DNA from 2 places in the Burkholderia metallica genome. Region 2 is predicted to be linked to the other one. Evidence: predicted binding sites of a transcription regulator. Region 2 holds the regulator's gene; the other holds the start of a gene.
The links. Region 2 encodes LexA, which represses DNA repair genes until DNA is damaged. Its sites were predicted from a motif close to ACTGTATNNNNATACAGT; they were not measured.
Positions count from the first base shown of each region.

Region 1 (7,647 bases), 1.4 Mb from region 2:
CGCTCCGACGGCAGCGCTTCGCCCGCCTGCCACGCACCCGCATGGATCGCGCTCGCCAGATTGCGGGCGAGCTGCAGATAGAGCGGCGTGTCGCTGAGGGGATCGGGCGCCAGTTCGGGCCAGCCGGTTTCCATGTGCCTCCGGGTGTCGGACGACGATCGCAGACCGTCGAAAGTGAGGGCATTATATAACCACCATAATACCAGTCAATGAACTGGTATTAGCCACGTAGGAATCGCCGAAAGCCTTGCCAGGCAAGCGTTTTAGTGCCGACAAACCCTTTGTTTACAACGAAGTGCGAGGTAGGGATTTACCCGAAGTGGTATGCAAGGGGACAGTTCCCCTGCGCGTTGCGGCCGTGTTTTGGGCAGGAATATGAGACCGGAATAGAACCAGTTGAGCCAACTGGTATGCCCGGCAGCAGCACGCGCATCCGCGCGAGGCATCAGTGGAATTCGCGGCTCGACGTGCGCAGGCCGCCGAGCAGCGGCGTCAGATCCTCGAAATGCTGCACGACCAGGTGCCTCACGTCGCTCGCGACCTGCCACACGCCGGACGCCGCGAGCAGCCGCGAATCGAGGGTTTCGCGGCGCTGCCGCGCGAGCAGCTCGGGCCGCACGATCAGGTTCACGCAGCCCGTCTCGTCTTCCAGCGTCATGAACATCACGCCTTTCGCGGTGCCCGGCATCTGCCGCGCGGTCACGATCCCGCACGCGCGGGCGAGCCGGCCGTCGGGGCGGTCGTGCAGTTCGGCCGCGGACGACAGCCGCCGCGCGCGCAGCGCGGGCCGCAGCAGCGCGACGGGGTGGCGGTTCAACGTGAGACCGGTGGTGTGATAGTCGGCGAGGATGTCGTCGGCTTCCGACGGCGCGCCGAGCGCGGGCCGCTCCGCTTCGTCGATCGGCGCGACGGCCAGCAGGTCGCGCTCCGGCGCCGCGGCGACGGCCTGCCACAACGCATCGCGACGATGGCCAGCGAGCGTCGCGAGCGCGTTCGCGGCGGCGAGCGCTTCGAGATCGCGGCGTTCGAGCTGCGCGCGGCGCGCGAGCGTGTCGACGTCGTCGAACGGGCCGGCGGTGCGTGCAGCTTCGATGCGGCGTGCGGCGGCTTCGCCAAGGCCGCGCACGAGCGACAGGCCGAGCCGCACGGCCGGCTGGCCGTGTGGCGGCGGCTGGTCGGGCAGCGCTTCGAGCGCGGCTTCCCAGTTGCTGTGCGTGACGTCGATCGGCAACACCTGCACGCCGTGGCGCTTCGCATCCTGCACGAGTTGCGACGGCGGGTAGAAACCCATCGGCTGGCTGTTCAGCAACGCGGCAAGGAAGATTGCCGGTTCGTGGCATTTGAGCCAGCTGCTCGCGTACGCGAGTTTCGCGAAACTCGCCGCGTGGCTTTCGGGGAAGCCGTAATCGCCGAAGCCCTTGATCTGCTCGAAGATCTGTTCGGCGAATTCGGGCGGATAGTCGCGCTCGCGCATCCCGTCGACGATCTTACGATGATATTGCTCCAGATTGCCCTTGCGCTTCCATGCGGCCATCGCGCGACGCAGTTTATCCGCCTCGCCCGGTGTGAAGCCGGCCGCGATCATCGCGATCTGCATCACCTGCTCCTGGAAGATCGGTACGCCGTACGTCCGTTCGAGCGCGGGCTTCAGGTCCTCCTTCGGATAACTGACCTTTTCGATGCCCTGACGCCGTTTCAGATAAGGATGCACGGCCCCGCCCTGGATCGGCCCCGGCCGCACGATCGCCACCTCGATCACCAGATCGTAGTAAGTCCGCGGGCGCAGGCGCGGCAGCATCGACATCTGCGCGCGCGACTCGATCTGGAACACGCCGATCGTGTCGGCGCGACAGATCATGTCGTAGGTCGCTTCGTCGTTCTGCGGAATGTGCTTCAGCGTGAACGGCTTGCCATCCGGTAACGGCGGCCCGCGCCACGCGGTACGCATGTCGAATGCGCGATGCAGCGCCGACAGCATGCCGAGCGCGAGCACGTCGACCTTCATCAGCCCGAGTGCTTCGAGATCGTCCTTGTCCCACTGGATCACGCGCCGCCCGTCCATTGCGGCGTTCTCGACGGGCACGAGCCGTGTGAGCTTGCCGCGGCTGATCACGAAGCCGCCCGAGTGCTGCGACAGGTGGCGCGGGAAATTGAGCAATCGCCCCGCCAGTTCGGCCCAGGTGCGAATCAGCGGCGTTGCGGGATCGAGCCCGGTCGACGCGAATTGCTGCAGCAGATCGCGGCTACCGTCGAACCAGCGATGCCCTTTCGCGACGCGATCGATCAGCATCGGATCGACGCCGAGCGCCTTGCCGGTTTCGCGCAGTACGCCGCGCGGGCGGTAAGTCGATACGGCGGCCGCGATGGCCGCGCGATCCTTGCCGTATTTCCTGTAGATATGCTGAATGACCTCTTCCCGGCGCTGGTGCTCAAAGTCGACGTCGATGTCGGGCGGCTCGCCGCGTTCCTCGCTGATGAAGCGCTCGAACAGCATCGTGCTCTGCTCGGGTTTCACCTCGGTGATACCCAGGCAGTAGCAGACGACCGAGTTCGCCGCCGAGCCTCGTCCCTGGCACAGGATGTTCTGGCTGCGCGCGTATTTGACGATGTCGTAGACGGTCAGGAAAAACGGCTCGTACTCCAGTTTCGCGATCAGGCCAAGTTCATACCTGATCTGCTTTGCCACTTTGTCCGGCACACCATTCCAATAACGTCGAGCGACCCCGGCCCACGTCTCCTGCTTCAGGTAACTGGTCGGCGTATGTCCGCGCGGCACGAGTTCAAGCGGATATTCATACTTCAACTCGTCGAGAGAGAAACCGCACGCATCGAGCATCGCGCACGTCTGCGCGATCTCGTCCGGCGCGAACAACAGTCCGATCCGCTGCCGCAAACGCAGATGCTGTTCCGCATTCGGCGCCAGCGCATAGCCGCATTCCGAAACCGACATCCCGATGCGAATCGCCGTCATCACGTCCTGCAACGGCTTGCATGAGCGCCTATGCATCGTCACGTCGCCGAGCGCGACGATGGGCACGCCGCGCCGTTTGCCGGCCGCACGAATCTCGTCGCGCTGCACACCATCCAGCGCGCGCTGCAGTTGCACGAGTCCGAGCCGTGCCCGCTCGCCGAAGGTCGCGCGAAACCACGCGACCTGCGCATCGAGTACATCGGCACGCACCGGATACGTGGGCACGAGAATCGCGAAGCAGTCGGACATGCCGCGCAAGTGCGCAAACTCGGCAGGCGGTGCCGACAGCATCCGCGACGTCAGCTTGTAAGTGCCCTTCGGCGCCTCCATCCGCCGCCACGAAATCAGCTCGGACAGGTTGCCGTAGCCCTCGCGGTTTTGCGCGAGCAGCACGAGCCCGAACGCGCCGGGGCCCGGATCGTGGCCGGGCGCGACCTCATCCGGCGTGACTTCGAAATACGACCCGATGACGAGCGGCAACCCTTTCGCCTTCGCCGCGACATGCATGCGCGGCGCGCCGGCGAGCGAGCATTCGTCGGTGATCGCGATCCCGCGATAACCGAGTTCGGCCGCACGCTCGACCAGTTCCTCCGCATGCGACGCGCCATGCAGGAACGAAAAGTTCGAACGGCAGAACAACTCCGCGTAATCGGGCAGCCAGCTGAATTCCGCAACCATCGCCACTCACCCGAACAGGCCGTGCAGGAACCAGCGCGGCTCGGCCTCGCTCCCTGCCCGCTCCTTGAACACCCAGTAGCACGCACCGGCCTCGTCCTGCGCGACGCAGTAATCGCGCGCCGCGAACTGATCGTCGAACCACCCGGCCTCGATCCGCTCCACCGACGACATCATCCTGAGCGGCGTATGAAAGACCGGCCGGTTCTCACGCATCAGCAACGGCAGCGGCTCGTCCAGCAGCCACGCGGGCCTCGGTGGCACCGCCGGCGGCCCGGCCGCCGGCTTGCCGGCCTGCGCATCGAGCGGCAGCCAGCGGTTCGCGGCCTCGGGCCGGTGATCGGCAACGGGTGCCGCGCGCAGCACGTTGTCCGCGCCGAGCCGCGCGACCAGCAGCTCGAACAGCCGCGCGCGCGTCTCGCGCGTGCCGCCCGGCTCGGGAAAGAGATCCTCGGCCGGCGGCGCAACCGATTCGACGCGCGTGGCTTGCAGACGCACCGCGATCACCGCGGCCGGCAACTCGACGCGCGCGAGCCGCTCGCCGAGCAGCCGCATGAAGTGCGCGTCGTCGCGCACGGGCGCGGCGAACGCGAGTTCGAGCGGCGTCGGCGGCACGGCCTGGCGGCCGCGCTCGTGCTCGAGATCGAACGTCATCGCGGCCAGCGACAGTTGCCGCGCGGCCAGCCAGCCGCACAGCTGCGCGACGAGCCGCCGCGCGGCGAACAGCACGGCTTCCGCGTATTCGACGCGCTCCGGCAATTCGAGCCGCACATCGAACACGGGCGGCACCGCCATCCATGCAAGCGGCTCGACCGCATCGCCGTACGCACGATCGAGCGCGGCCAGCAGCGCGGGACCGCAGCGGCGCTGCAGCCCCGCGCGCGGCAGGCCGCGCAGATCGGCGAGCGTGCGGCAACCGAGGCCGTCGAACCAGCCCGCATACGGGCGCGCATCGGGCAGCAGCACGCACGGCAGCCTGTCGAGCGAACGGACGAGCGAAGCCGGCCTCGCGATGCGGCGCCGGATGCGCGCCCGGGCCGACGTGCGCGCGAGCAGCCACGCGCCGCGCCCGGTCGGCGCGGCGGACAGGCGCGCCGCATAGCCGAGCGCCGCGAGCGTCGCGCGCACCTGGCGGCACAGCGACGGCAACCCGCCGAACAGCCGCAGGCTCGGGCCGACGTCAACGATCAGCGTGGCTTCGTCGTCGAGCGCGACGCACGGCGAAAAGCGCAGCAACGCGAGCGCGACCGCGCGCAGCGCATCGGCCTCGCGGGCGGGATCGCGTTCGACGAGCTGCGTGTGCGGGGCGAGCGTGAGCACGCCGCCGCGCTTCATGCCCGCGCGCACGCCCTGCCGGTGCGCGGCCGCGTCGGCGATCAGCACGACACCCTGCTCGAGCACCGCCCGGCCGGCGCCGCCAGCCTCGCCGTCAGACGGAGGCGCGACGCACACGTCGAGCGGCAGGCGCGGCAGATGGATGCCGAGCAAGACGCGCATAGCGGCTCTCCACGATGGGCGACGGCAGGTCGAGCACGAGCGGCTCGCTGCGTGCGGGGCCGCGCCGCTTGACGATGTCGAGCGACACGCCGCCCGGCACCGGGTACAGCGCGACGCGCAGCACGGCCGGCGACGGTTGGCGCTCGGCCGACAGCGGGCGCAGCATCACGAACAGCGTGTCGCCCGTGCGCGCGGCCGCGAGATGCAGCCGCCGCAGCGCGTCGGGCCGCGCGTCCTGCCACAGCAGCAGCGCGCCGCAGCAGCCGGTCTTGAGCGCCTGCTCGGCGGCCCACAGCGCATCCGTGCGGGTGCCGGCGCGCAGCCACAGCAGCGCGTCGGCCGGCACGCCGAGACTGGCGAGCGCGGTTGCATGCGGCGCTTGCGGCGGCGCGACGAGCGCGAGCGGACGCCGGGCGCTGACGGTGCGGGCAAGCGCGGGGGCGAGCAGCCGCATCTCGCCGCAGCCCGGCTGCGCGGCCAGCAGTTCGACGAGCCCGCCGACCGGCCAGCCGCCGCCCGGCAACTCGGCCGACAGCGGCGCGAAACCGGTCTCGATCGTGCGCGGACCGCCGCGCGCGAGCTGCGAGCCGCGCCAGAGCGATGGATGAAGGGATTCGGGAGAAATGGAGGATGCGAGCATGACGCCACCCACAACTGTATGGATATACAGTATATGGCAATGTGTGCACGTCGCACAGTCCTGGTACGAAACCGCTCTTTCGTCAGATCAAAGACCGGTGAAAAGCCGGCGAACTCACTCTGTTACGGCGCGTCGTTCCCGGCCTCGCCGGATCGCGCGGGCGAATGCCCGCCACGCCTTTGCGGCGCCGGGGCGACCCACGTGAACCGGATCGCGCAACCGGGCCGGATCGTGCCGAGCGGCCAGCCGGCACGATGCGCACATCGCACACCGCGCCGGCCCGCCCGCCGCCGTCAGCCGAGCAGCAACGCGTCGTCGTCGAGCTGCTCGTGACGCACCTTCTCGAACATCTGCAGCAGATCCGGCACGTCGAGCCCCTTGCGCGCGTCGCCCGACACGTCGAGCACGACCTGCCCCTGGTGCAGCATCACCGTGCGCTCGCCGTAATCGAGCGCCTGCCGCATGCTGTGCGTGACCATCATCGTCGTCAGCTTGCCCTCGGCGACGATGCGCGCGGTCAGTTCCAGCACGAACGCAGCCGTCTTCGGGTCGAGCGCGGCCGTATGCTCGTCGAGCAGCAGGATCCGCGACGGCCGCAGCGACGCCATCAGCAGGCTCACCGCCTGCCGCTGGCCGCCCGACAGCAGCCCGATCCGGTCGGTCAGACGGTTTTCGAGGCCGAGGTTCAGCAGCCGCAGCTTGTCGCGGAACAGCTCGCGCGACGGCCGGTCGAGCGCGGCACGAAAGCCGCGCCGCGCACCGCGCGCCATCGCGAGCGCCATGTTCTCCTCGATCGTCAGCGCCTCGCAGGTGCCGGCCATCGGATCCTGGAACACGCGCGCGACGAGGTGCGCGCGATCCCACGCGGCCTTGCGCGTGACGTCCGTGCCGTCGATCGCGATGCGCCCCGAATCGACGCGCTGGTCGCCGCTGACCGCATTGAGGAAGGTCGACTTGCCGGCGCCGTTCGAGCCGATCACCGCGACGAACTGGCCGTCGGGAATGTCGAGCGACAACCCGCGCAGCGCGCGCGTCTCGATCGGCGTGCCGGGATTGAACGTGAGTTTGAGATCGTGTGCGGACAGCATGTCAGGCCCCTCCGTTCTTGCGCGCAAACAGCTTCTTGCGCGTCGCCGGCAGCACAAGCGCGATCGTGACGAGCGCGGCCGTCACGAGGTTCAGATCCTGCGCCTTCAGACCGATGAATTCGCTGTTCAGCGCGAGCGCGATGAAGAAGCGGTAGACGATCGCGCCGAGCACGACGGCGAGCGTCGTCAGCACGAGCCGGCGCGCGGGCAGCAGCGTCTCGCCGATGATCACGGCGGCCAGCCCGATCACGATCGTGCCGATCCCCATCGAGATGTCCGCGCCGCCCTGCGTCTGCGCGAACAACGCGCCGGCGAGCGCGACGAGCGCATTCGACAGCGCCATCCCGGCGAGCGTCGCGCGGCCCGTCGCGATGCCCTGCGCGCGTGCCATCCGCGGGTTCGCGCCGGTCGCGCGCATCGCGAGGCCGAGCTGCGACGAGAAGAACCAGTCGAGGCCGAGCTTCGCGACCACGACGACGATCGCGAGCAGCGCCGGGCGCAGCACGTAGTCGGGCATCCAGTCGGGCTGCAGCACGGTGAAGAGGGTGGGCTCGGTGATGAGCGGCACGTTCGGCCGGCCCATGATCCGCAGGTTCACCGAGTAGAGCGCGATCATCATCAGGATACTGGCGAGCAGATCCATGATCTTCAGGCGCACGTTGAGCCAGCCGGTGATGAAGCCGGCCACCGCGCCCGCGACGATCGCGATGCAGGTCGAGCTGAACGGGTCGTAGCCGGCCGAGATCAGCGTCGCGGCGACGGCGCCGCCGAGCGGA
Region 1 is NZ_CP013401.1:3,192,313-3,199,959, forward strand. Features, by position in the region: gene WJ16_RS14410 (GntR family transcriptional regulator) at 1-134, opposite strand, end outside; gene WJ16_RS14415 (error-prone DNA polymerase) at 446-3,649, opposite strand; gene WJ16_RS14420 (Y-family DNA polymerase) at 3,656-5,143, opposite strand; gene imuA (translesion DNA synthesis-associated protein ImuA) at 5,076-5,783, opposite strand; gene WJ16_RS14430 (ABC transporter ATP-binding protein) at 6,077-6,871, opposite strand; gene WJ16_RS14435 (ABC transporter permease) at 6,873-7,647, opposite strand, start outside.
Region 1: the regulator LexA is predicted to act here: its motif matches at 5,797-5,814, upstream of imuA (translesion DNA synthesis-associated protein ImuA).

Region 2 (7,647 bases):
GCCGCATAGCGTGTGCCGTCGGCACTGCGCTGATAGGTCACGACAAATTCGTCGATATTCCGGTAGCCGGCGCTGGTTTGCTGCGGATGCGGTGATGGTGCGGCATCGACCGCGCTGGCCGGTACGGCGGCGGGCGCAGGCGGCGATGATGCGGCGGTAGCAGCCGCGTTGCTGCCCGGCGTGACCGTGCTCGCCGGAGCCGGATTGGCGGATGGCGCGGCCGGCGGGCTGCTCGGCGGCGGATTCGACCATTCAGGTGGGCGCTCACCCGGATTGCCGCGCGGCGGCAATCCGCTCATCAACGCGGCCACGCCTTCCGGCGTCGCGTAGGCATCGACGAGCGGGCCGATCAGCGCGGCCCCGATCAGCGCACCGATCACCGCGAACGGATTGTCCTTCTTCACTGCGTCGATCCGGCGCATCAACTCTTCCGTGACTTGCTGCTTCAGGCTGATGCGCAGCGACGGAAAATCGACATATTCGCTGATGGCCTGCGCATCGCGCGCATCGATCGCCGATTTCAGGCGACCGATCGCGATGTACGGCGACGCGTACGCATAGCCGATCGCCGCGACGATGGCGACGGCCAGCACGACGATCAACAGGGGCTTGAGCCGCCATGCGCGGCGCGGCGATCCGGTCACGTTGCCTCCGGTGCGGACAGGTTCCGCAATCAGAGACCGCCCGGCGTAGCCGATCGTTCCTCGGCGATGCAGCGATCGATCATCCGGCACACGGCATCGATCGTGCCGACCATGATCAGGCGCGAACGGCCGTGATACACACGCACCGGCGCACGGCGCGCGGGTTCCGCGTGATTCAGGCCGGCGTTCAGCGAGACCCGCGCGAAAGCGGGCAGCGCCGACGGCAGCAGGGACGCCTGCCGTTCGACTGCGACTTCTTCTTGCACGGGCGCCGCCGCGGACAGCGGTGCGCAGGGCGTCCGGCCGCGCAAGTGACGGAGGCGGCCGAATTGACGGAAAGGCAGCAGACGGGAAAGGCGTTCCATGATGTTCTCCTCAGCGAGACGGAATGTCAGAGTTCGCCTGATCGGATCAGTCCGACGGCGATGCCTTCCAGCGCGAATTCCGCGCTGCCGGCCTTGACGAAGATGTTTTCGTAATCAGGGTTCTCCGCGATCAGCTCGAGGCCGCCGGGCCGGCGCATCAGGCGCTTGACGGTGACGTCGTCGCCGAGACGCGCGACGATGATCTGGCCGTCCTTCGCTTCGGTGCGCTTCTGCACCGCGAGGAGGTCGCCGTCGAGGATGCCGGCGTCGCGCATCGACAGGCCGCGCACTTTCAGCAGGTAGTCGGGCTTGCTGGAGAACAGCGCGGGATCGCACGCGTAATGCTGCGAGATGTGCTCCTGCGCGAGGATCGGGCTACCGGCTGCCACGCGGCCGACGAGCGGCAGCGACAGCTGCATCAGGCCGGCATGCGGCAGCGTGAACTGGTGCGGGGCATCGTCGATGCCGAGCAGGCGGATGCCGCGCGACGCGCCGGCTGCCAGCTCGATCACGCCTTTGCGCGCCAGCGCGCGCAGGTGCTCCTCGGCCGCATTCGGCGAGCTGAAGCCCAGTTCGGCCGCGATCTCGGCGCGGGTGGGCGGGAATCCGGAGCGCTCGATCGCGCGACGGATCAAGTCGAACACTTGCTGCTGACGGGCGGTGAGTTTGGTCATGGCTCAACTGTATGGATAGACAGTGAGCTGTATTTTTATACAGTAGTTCGGGAATTTCAAGTGTTACTTGAGGTTCGACGCGATCGCGCCGGTTCCGACGCGATTTCGCGACGCCCGGACGCCGGTTCATCTGCCGCAACCGTCCATCCCGTCTGCGTTAGCACTTTTGAGTATTAAAAAATGAGGAACGATTATTTTTAATCATGTAACCCGTTCGCTAGACTGGCCCGACATCGCAATACCGACAACACTGGAGAACCAAGGATGGGCAAGCGCAATACGGGGCTGGTGGGCGGAGTGGGCCGCCTGATCGCAACACTCGCGCTGGGCGCGGCGGCGGCGCTGGGCGTCGCGACGCACGCGCAGGCCGATACGACTTTCCTGAACGTGTCGTACGACCCGACGCGCGAGCTGTATCAGGACTTCAACCAGGCGTTCGGCAAGGAGTGGAAGGCGAAGACGGGCGAGACCGTCAACTTCAAGCAGTCGCACGGCGGCTCGGGCGCGCAGGCGCGCTCGGTGCTCGACGGCCTGCAGGCCGACGTCGTCACGCTGGCGCTTGCGTACGACATCGACGCGCTCGCGAACAAGGGGCTCGTCAGCAAGGACTGGCAGAAGCGCCTGCCCGACAACGCATCGCCGTACACGTCGACGATCGTGTTCCTGGTGCGCAAGGGCAACCCGAAGGGGATCAAGGACTGGGACGACCTGACCAAGCCGGGCATCTCGATCGTCACGCCGAACCCGAAGACGTCGGGCGGCGCGCGCTGGAACTACCTGGCCGCATGGGCGTACGCGGTGCACAAGCCGGGCGGCAACGAGCAGACGGCGAAGGAATTCGTCACGAAGCTCTACAAGAACGCAGGCGTGCTCGATTCGGGCGCGCGCGGCGCGACCACGAGCTTCGTGCAGCGCGGGATCGGCGACGTGCTGATCGCGTGGGAAAACGAGGCGTTCCTGTCGGTGAAGGAATTCGGCACCGACAAGTTCGAGATCGTCGTGCCGTCGGTGAGCATCCTGGCCGAGCCGCCGGTCGCGGTGGTCGACAAGGTGGTCGACAAGAAGGGCACGCGCAAGCTGGCCGACGCGTACCTGAACTTCCTGTACAGCCCGCAGGGCCAGGAGATCGCCGCGCGCAACTACTACCGGCCGCGCTCGAAGAACGTGCCGGCGGAGCTCACGAAGCAGTTCCCGAAGCTGAAGCTGTACACGGTCGACGATACGTTCGGCGGCTGGACGAATGCGCAGAAGACGCATTTCGCGGACGGCGGCGTGTTCGATTCGATCTACAAGCCGCAGTAACGCCATAACGACAGCGGCGCGCCACGACAGCGCGCCGCATCCCCGACGGGCCGCCGGCGCGATTCACTGCGCCGGCGTTTGCGTCGGACCCATGAGCAGCATCGACCCAGCAAGAGCATCCGATGACGACGTACACCTTTCGCAAGCCGAGCGCGCTGCCCGGTTTCGGCGTGACGCTCGGCATCACGGTGGCCTATTTAAGCCTCGTGGTGCTGATCCCGCTCGCCGCCACGTTCCTGAAGACCGCGACGCTGTCGTGGGACCAGTTCGTCACCGCCGTCACGTCGCCGCGCGTGCTCGCGTCGTACCGGCTGACGTTCGCGTCCGCGCTCGGCGGCGCGCTGATCAACGCCGTGTTCGGCTTTCTCGTCGCGTGGGTGCTCGTGCGCTACACGTTCCCGTTCAAGCGCCTCGTCGACGCGATCGTCGACCTGCCGTTCGCGCTGCCGACGTCGGTCGCCGGCATCTCGCTCGCGGCCGTCTATGCGACCAACGGCTGGGTCGGCCAGTATCTCGCGCCGCTCGGCATCAAGATCGCGTTCACGCCGGCCGGCGTGCTGGTCGCGCTGACCTTCATCGGGCTGCCGTTCGTCGTGCGCACCGTGCAGCCGGTGCTCGAGGATTTCGAGCGCGAGCAGGAAGAGGCCGCCGCGTGCCTCGGCGCATCGCGCTGGCTGACGTTTCGCCGCGTCGTGCTGCCGGCCGTGCTGCCGGCGCTCCTCACCGGGTTCGCGCTGGCGTTCGCGCGCGCGCTCGGTGAATACGGGTCGGTGATCTTCATCGCCGGCAACGTGCCGATGAAGTCCGAGATCACGTCGCTGCTGATCATCACGAAGCTCGAACAGTACGACTACGCGGGCGCAACCGCGCTCGCGGTCGTGATGCTCGTGGTGTCGTTCCTGATGCTGCTGCTGATCAACACGCTGCAGTGGTATCTGCAGCGCAGGACGAGCAAGGGCGCGAGCGGCCCCGCGCCCGTCACCGTCAACGCCGTCGCGGCAGGAGGCCAGCAATGAGCCAGGAGGCCACCGTCGTGCTGAAAACCCCGTCGCCGGCCGCGCGCGCCGCGAAGCGGCTCGACCCCGTCAGCGAGTCGCGCGTCGTGCGCTGGCTGCTCACGGGCATTGCGCTCGCGTTTCTCGCGTTCTTCCTCGTCGTGCCGCTTGCCGCGGTGTTCGTCGAGGCGCTGAGAAAGGGCGTCGGCTTCTATCTCGAATCGCTCGCCGATCCCGACGCGTGGTCGGCGATCAAGCTGACGCTGACCGTCGCCGCGATCGCCGTGCCGCTGAACCTCGTGTTCGGCGTGTGCGCGTCGTGGGCGATCGCGAAATTCGAATTTCGCGGCAAGGCGCTGCTGACGACGCTGATCGATTTGCCGTTCTCGGTGTCGCCGGTGATCTCCGGCCTCGTGTACGTGCTGCTGTTCGGCGCGCAGGGCTGGCTCGGGCCGTGGCTGCAGGCGCACGACGTGCAGATCATCTTCGCGGTGCCGGGCATCGTGCTCGCGACGATCTTCGTCACGTTCCCGTTCGTCGCGCGCGAGCTGATTCCGCTGATGCAGGCGCAAGGTACCGACGAGGAGGAAGCCGCGCGCGTGCTCGGCGCGTCGGGCTGGCAGATCTTCCGTCGCGTGACGCTGCCGAACGTGAAGTGGGGCCTGCTGTACGGCGTGATCCTGTGCAATGCGCGCGCGATGGGCGAATTCGGCGCGGTGTCGGTCGTGTCCGGCCACATCCGCGGCGTGACCGACACGATGCCGCTGCACGTCGAGATCCTGTACAACGAATACAACTTCGCGGCGGCGTTCGCGGTGGCGTCGGTGCTGGCGCTGCTCGCGCTCGTCACGCTCGCGCTGAAGCTGCTCGCCGAGCGCCACCTCGCCGCCGAACTGGCCGGTGCGCGCGACGCCGTTCCCGCACATGCCGGCCCCGTCGCCGCCGTTTCGTCGAAATCGTAAAGAGGCAACCAGAATGGGTATCACCGTCCGTAACCTTCAGAAGCGCTTCGGCGATTTCACGGCGCTCGACAACGTCTCGCTCGACTTCCCGCCCGGCGAGCTGGTCGCGCTGCTCGGGCCGTCCGGCTGCGGCAAGACCACGCTGCTGCGCGTGATCGCGGGCCTCGAGCACGCGGATGCCGGCCAGGTCGTGCTGCAGGGGCTCGACGTCGCGTCGGTCGGCGCGCGCGATCGCCAGGTCGGCTTCGTGTTCCAGCACTACGCACTGTTTCGCCACATGACGGTGTTCGAGAACGTCGCGTTCGGGTTGCGCGTGAAGCCGCGCCGCGAGCGGCCGTCGGAAAGCGCGATCCGCGACAAGGTGCACGAACTGCTGAAGCTCGTGCAACTCGACTGGCTCGCGCAGCGCTATCCGTCCGAGCTGTCGGGCGGCCAGCGTCAGCGCATCGCGCTCGCCCGCGCGCTCGCGGTCGAGCCGAAAGTGCTGCTGCTCGACGAACCGTTCGGCGCGCTCGACGCGAAGGTCCGCAAGGAGCTGCGCGGCTGGCTGCGCCGCCTGCACGACGATCTGCACATCTCGACGATCTTCGTCACGCACGACCAGGAGGAGGCGCTGGAAGTCGCGGACCGCATCGTCGTGCTGAACCGCGGGCACGTGGAGCAGGTCGGCAGCCCGCAGGACGTCTACGATCATCCGCAGAGCGCCTTCGTGTACGAGTTCCTCGGCGCGGCCAACCGGCTGCCGGGCACGGTTGCCGGGCGCGGCTTCGTGGCCGAGGGCGCGGCCGCGCCGATCGAGGTCGACGCCGATTTCGCGGGCCCGGCGAACGCGTACGTGCGGCCGCACGACCTGCAGTTGTGGCCGACCGCCGAAGGGCACCGCGACGGCATCGCGGTGGACGTGCGCCGCGTGATTCCGCTCGGCGGCTCGGTGCGCGTGGAGCTCGAGGCGCGCACCGGCGGCGCGCTGGAGGCGGAACTCGACCGCGATGCGTGGCGCGCGTTGTCGCTGCAGGTCGGCGACGGCGCGACGGCCGTGCCGCGGGCCGTGCGGGTGTTTCCCGCGAGTTGACGCAGGCAGACAGGGCAGGGGGCGCAAAATGCTCCGATTCGACAATCAAACAACGACAGCCTAAGAGGCATACCCATGAATTTTCAGCAATTGCGGTTCGTGCGCGAAGCGGTGCGCCAGAACATGAACCTGACGGAAGTCGCGAACGTGCTGTACACGTCGCAGTCGGGCGTGTCGAAGCAGATCAAGGATCTCGAGGACGAACTGGGGGTCGACATCTTCATCCGGCGCGGCAAGCGGCTGACGGGGCTCACGGAACCCGGCAAGGCCGTGCACCAGCTGATCGAGCGGATGCTGCTCGACGCGGAGAACCTGCGCCGCGTCGCGCGCCAGTTCGCCGACCAGGACAGCGGCCACCTCGTCGTCGCGACGACGCACACGCAGGCGCGCTACGCGCTGCCGAAGGTGATCCGGCAGTTCACCGACGTGTTCCCGAAGGTGCATCTGGCGCTGCGCCAGGGCAGCCCGCAGCAGATCGCGCAGATGATCCTGAACGGCGAGGCCGATCTCGGCATCTCGACCGAGGCGCTCGACCGCTATCCGGACATCGTCACGTTCCCGTGCTATTCGTGGCATCACACGGTCGTCGTGCCGAAGGGCCACCCGCTCGTCGGCCGCGAGAACCTGACGCTCGACGAAATCGCCGAATACCCGATCATCACGTACGACCAGGACTTCACGGGCCGCTCGCACATCGACCAGGCGTTCACGCAGGCAGGCGCGGTGCCCGACGTCGTGCTGACCGCGATCGATGCGGACGTGATCAAGACCTACGTCGAACTCGGGATGGGGATCGGCGTCGTCGCGGCGATGGCCTACGATCCGCAGCGCGACACGGGGCTTGTCGCGCTCGATACGCAGCATCTGTTCGAAGCGAGCACGACGCGCGTCGGGCTGCGCAAGGGGGCGTTCCTGCGCGCGTATGCGTACCGGCTGATCGAGATGTTCGCGCCGCATCTGAACGAAGCGGAAATCGCAGGGCTGTTGCGCGAAACCGTCTGACGACCGCGCGTCGTGCGCCATCCGCGCGATCGTCGCGGATGGCCCGACGCACGTTTCACCGGATGCCCTGCATCGCGAGGCGGCGGCCGATCTGCTGCCGTCATGGTCATCCGGCTGATCGAAACATCGATCGCAATCGCGTTTTCCCGATCCGCTGCTTCGCCATCCGCGGCGAACGACATGGTTCGATTGCCCGGACAACGACAAGAACACGCCGGCATGCCCGAACGCGTCGCGTCGGGTTCAGCCATTCGGCCGGCATGCCGGACGATACGTAGCCCGACAAATGTGATTCAATGCGCGTGAATGCCGAGTGACGCGCGTTCGCGCCGCGCGTCGGCCATCCTGCTTACTGGCCGGTTCGCAACTGCGGCGCAATCCGCCACGCCGGGCCGCGGTGCGCAACGCGAAGCCCGCAAGCCGTGCGCATTCGCAAAAACAATGCACACGGCTTATCCGTTCCGGCACATTCGGCAACCTATCGTGCAGCACGCAACACGCGTGACGAAGAGGTAAACAATGGATCTGAAATGGTTGCTCTTTTCGTTCGAAGGCCGGATCGGGCGTCTGCCGTGGTGGATCTACGTGCTGGTTTCCACGGTGCTCAGCGCGGTGATCGATGCGGGTTCGC
Region 2 is NZ_CP013401.1:1,771,445-1,779,091, forward strand. Features, by position in the region: gene WJ16_RS08000 (DUF2939 domain-containing protein) at 1-644, opposite strand, end outside; gene WJ16_RS08005 (hypothetical protein) at 674-1,009, opposite strand; gene lexA (transcriptional repressor LexA) at 1,036-1,683, opposite strand; gene WJ16_RS08015 (sulfate ABC transporter substrate-binding protein) at 1,948-2,985, shown strand; gene cysT (sulfate ABC transporter permease subunit CysT) at 3,108-4,001, shown strand; gene cysW (sulfate ABC transporter permease subunit CysW) at 3,998-4,942, shown strand; gene WJ16_RS08030 (sulfate/molybdate ABC transporter ATP-binding protein) at 4,956-6,014, shown strand; gene WJ16_RS08035 (CysB family HTH-type transcriptional regulator) at 6,090-7,016, shown strand; gene WJ16_RS08040 (DUF805 domain-containing protein) at 7,536-7,647, shown strand, end outside.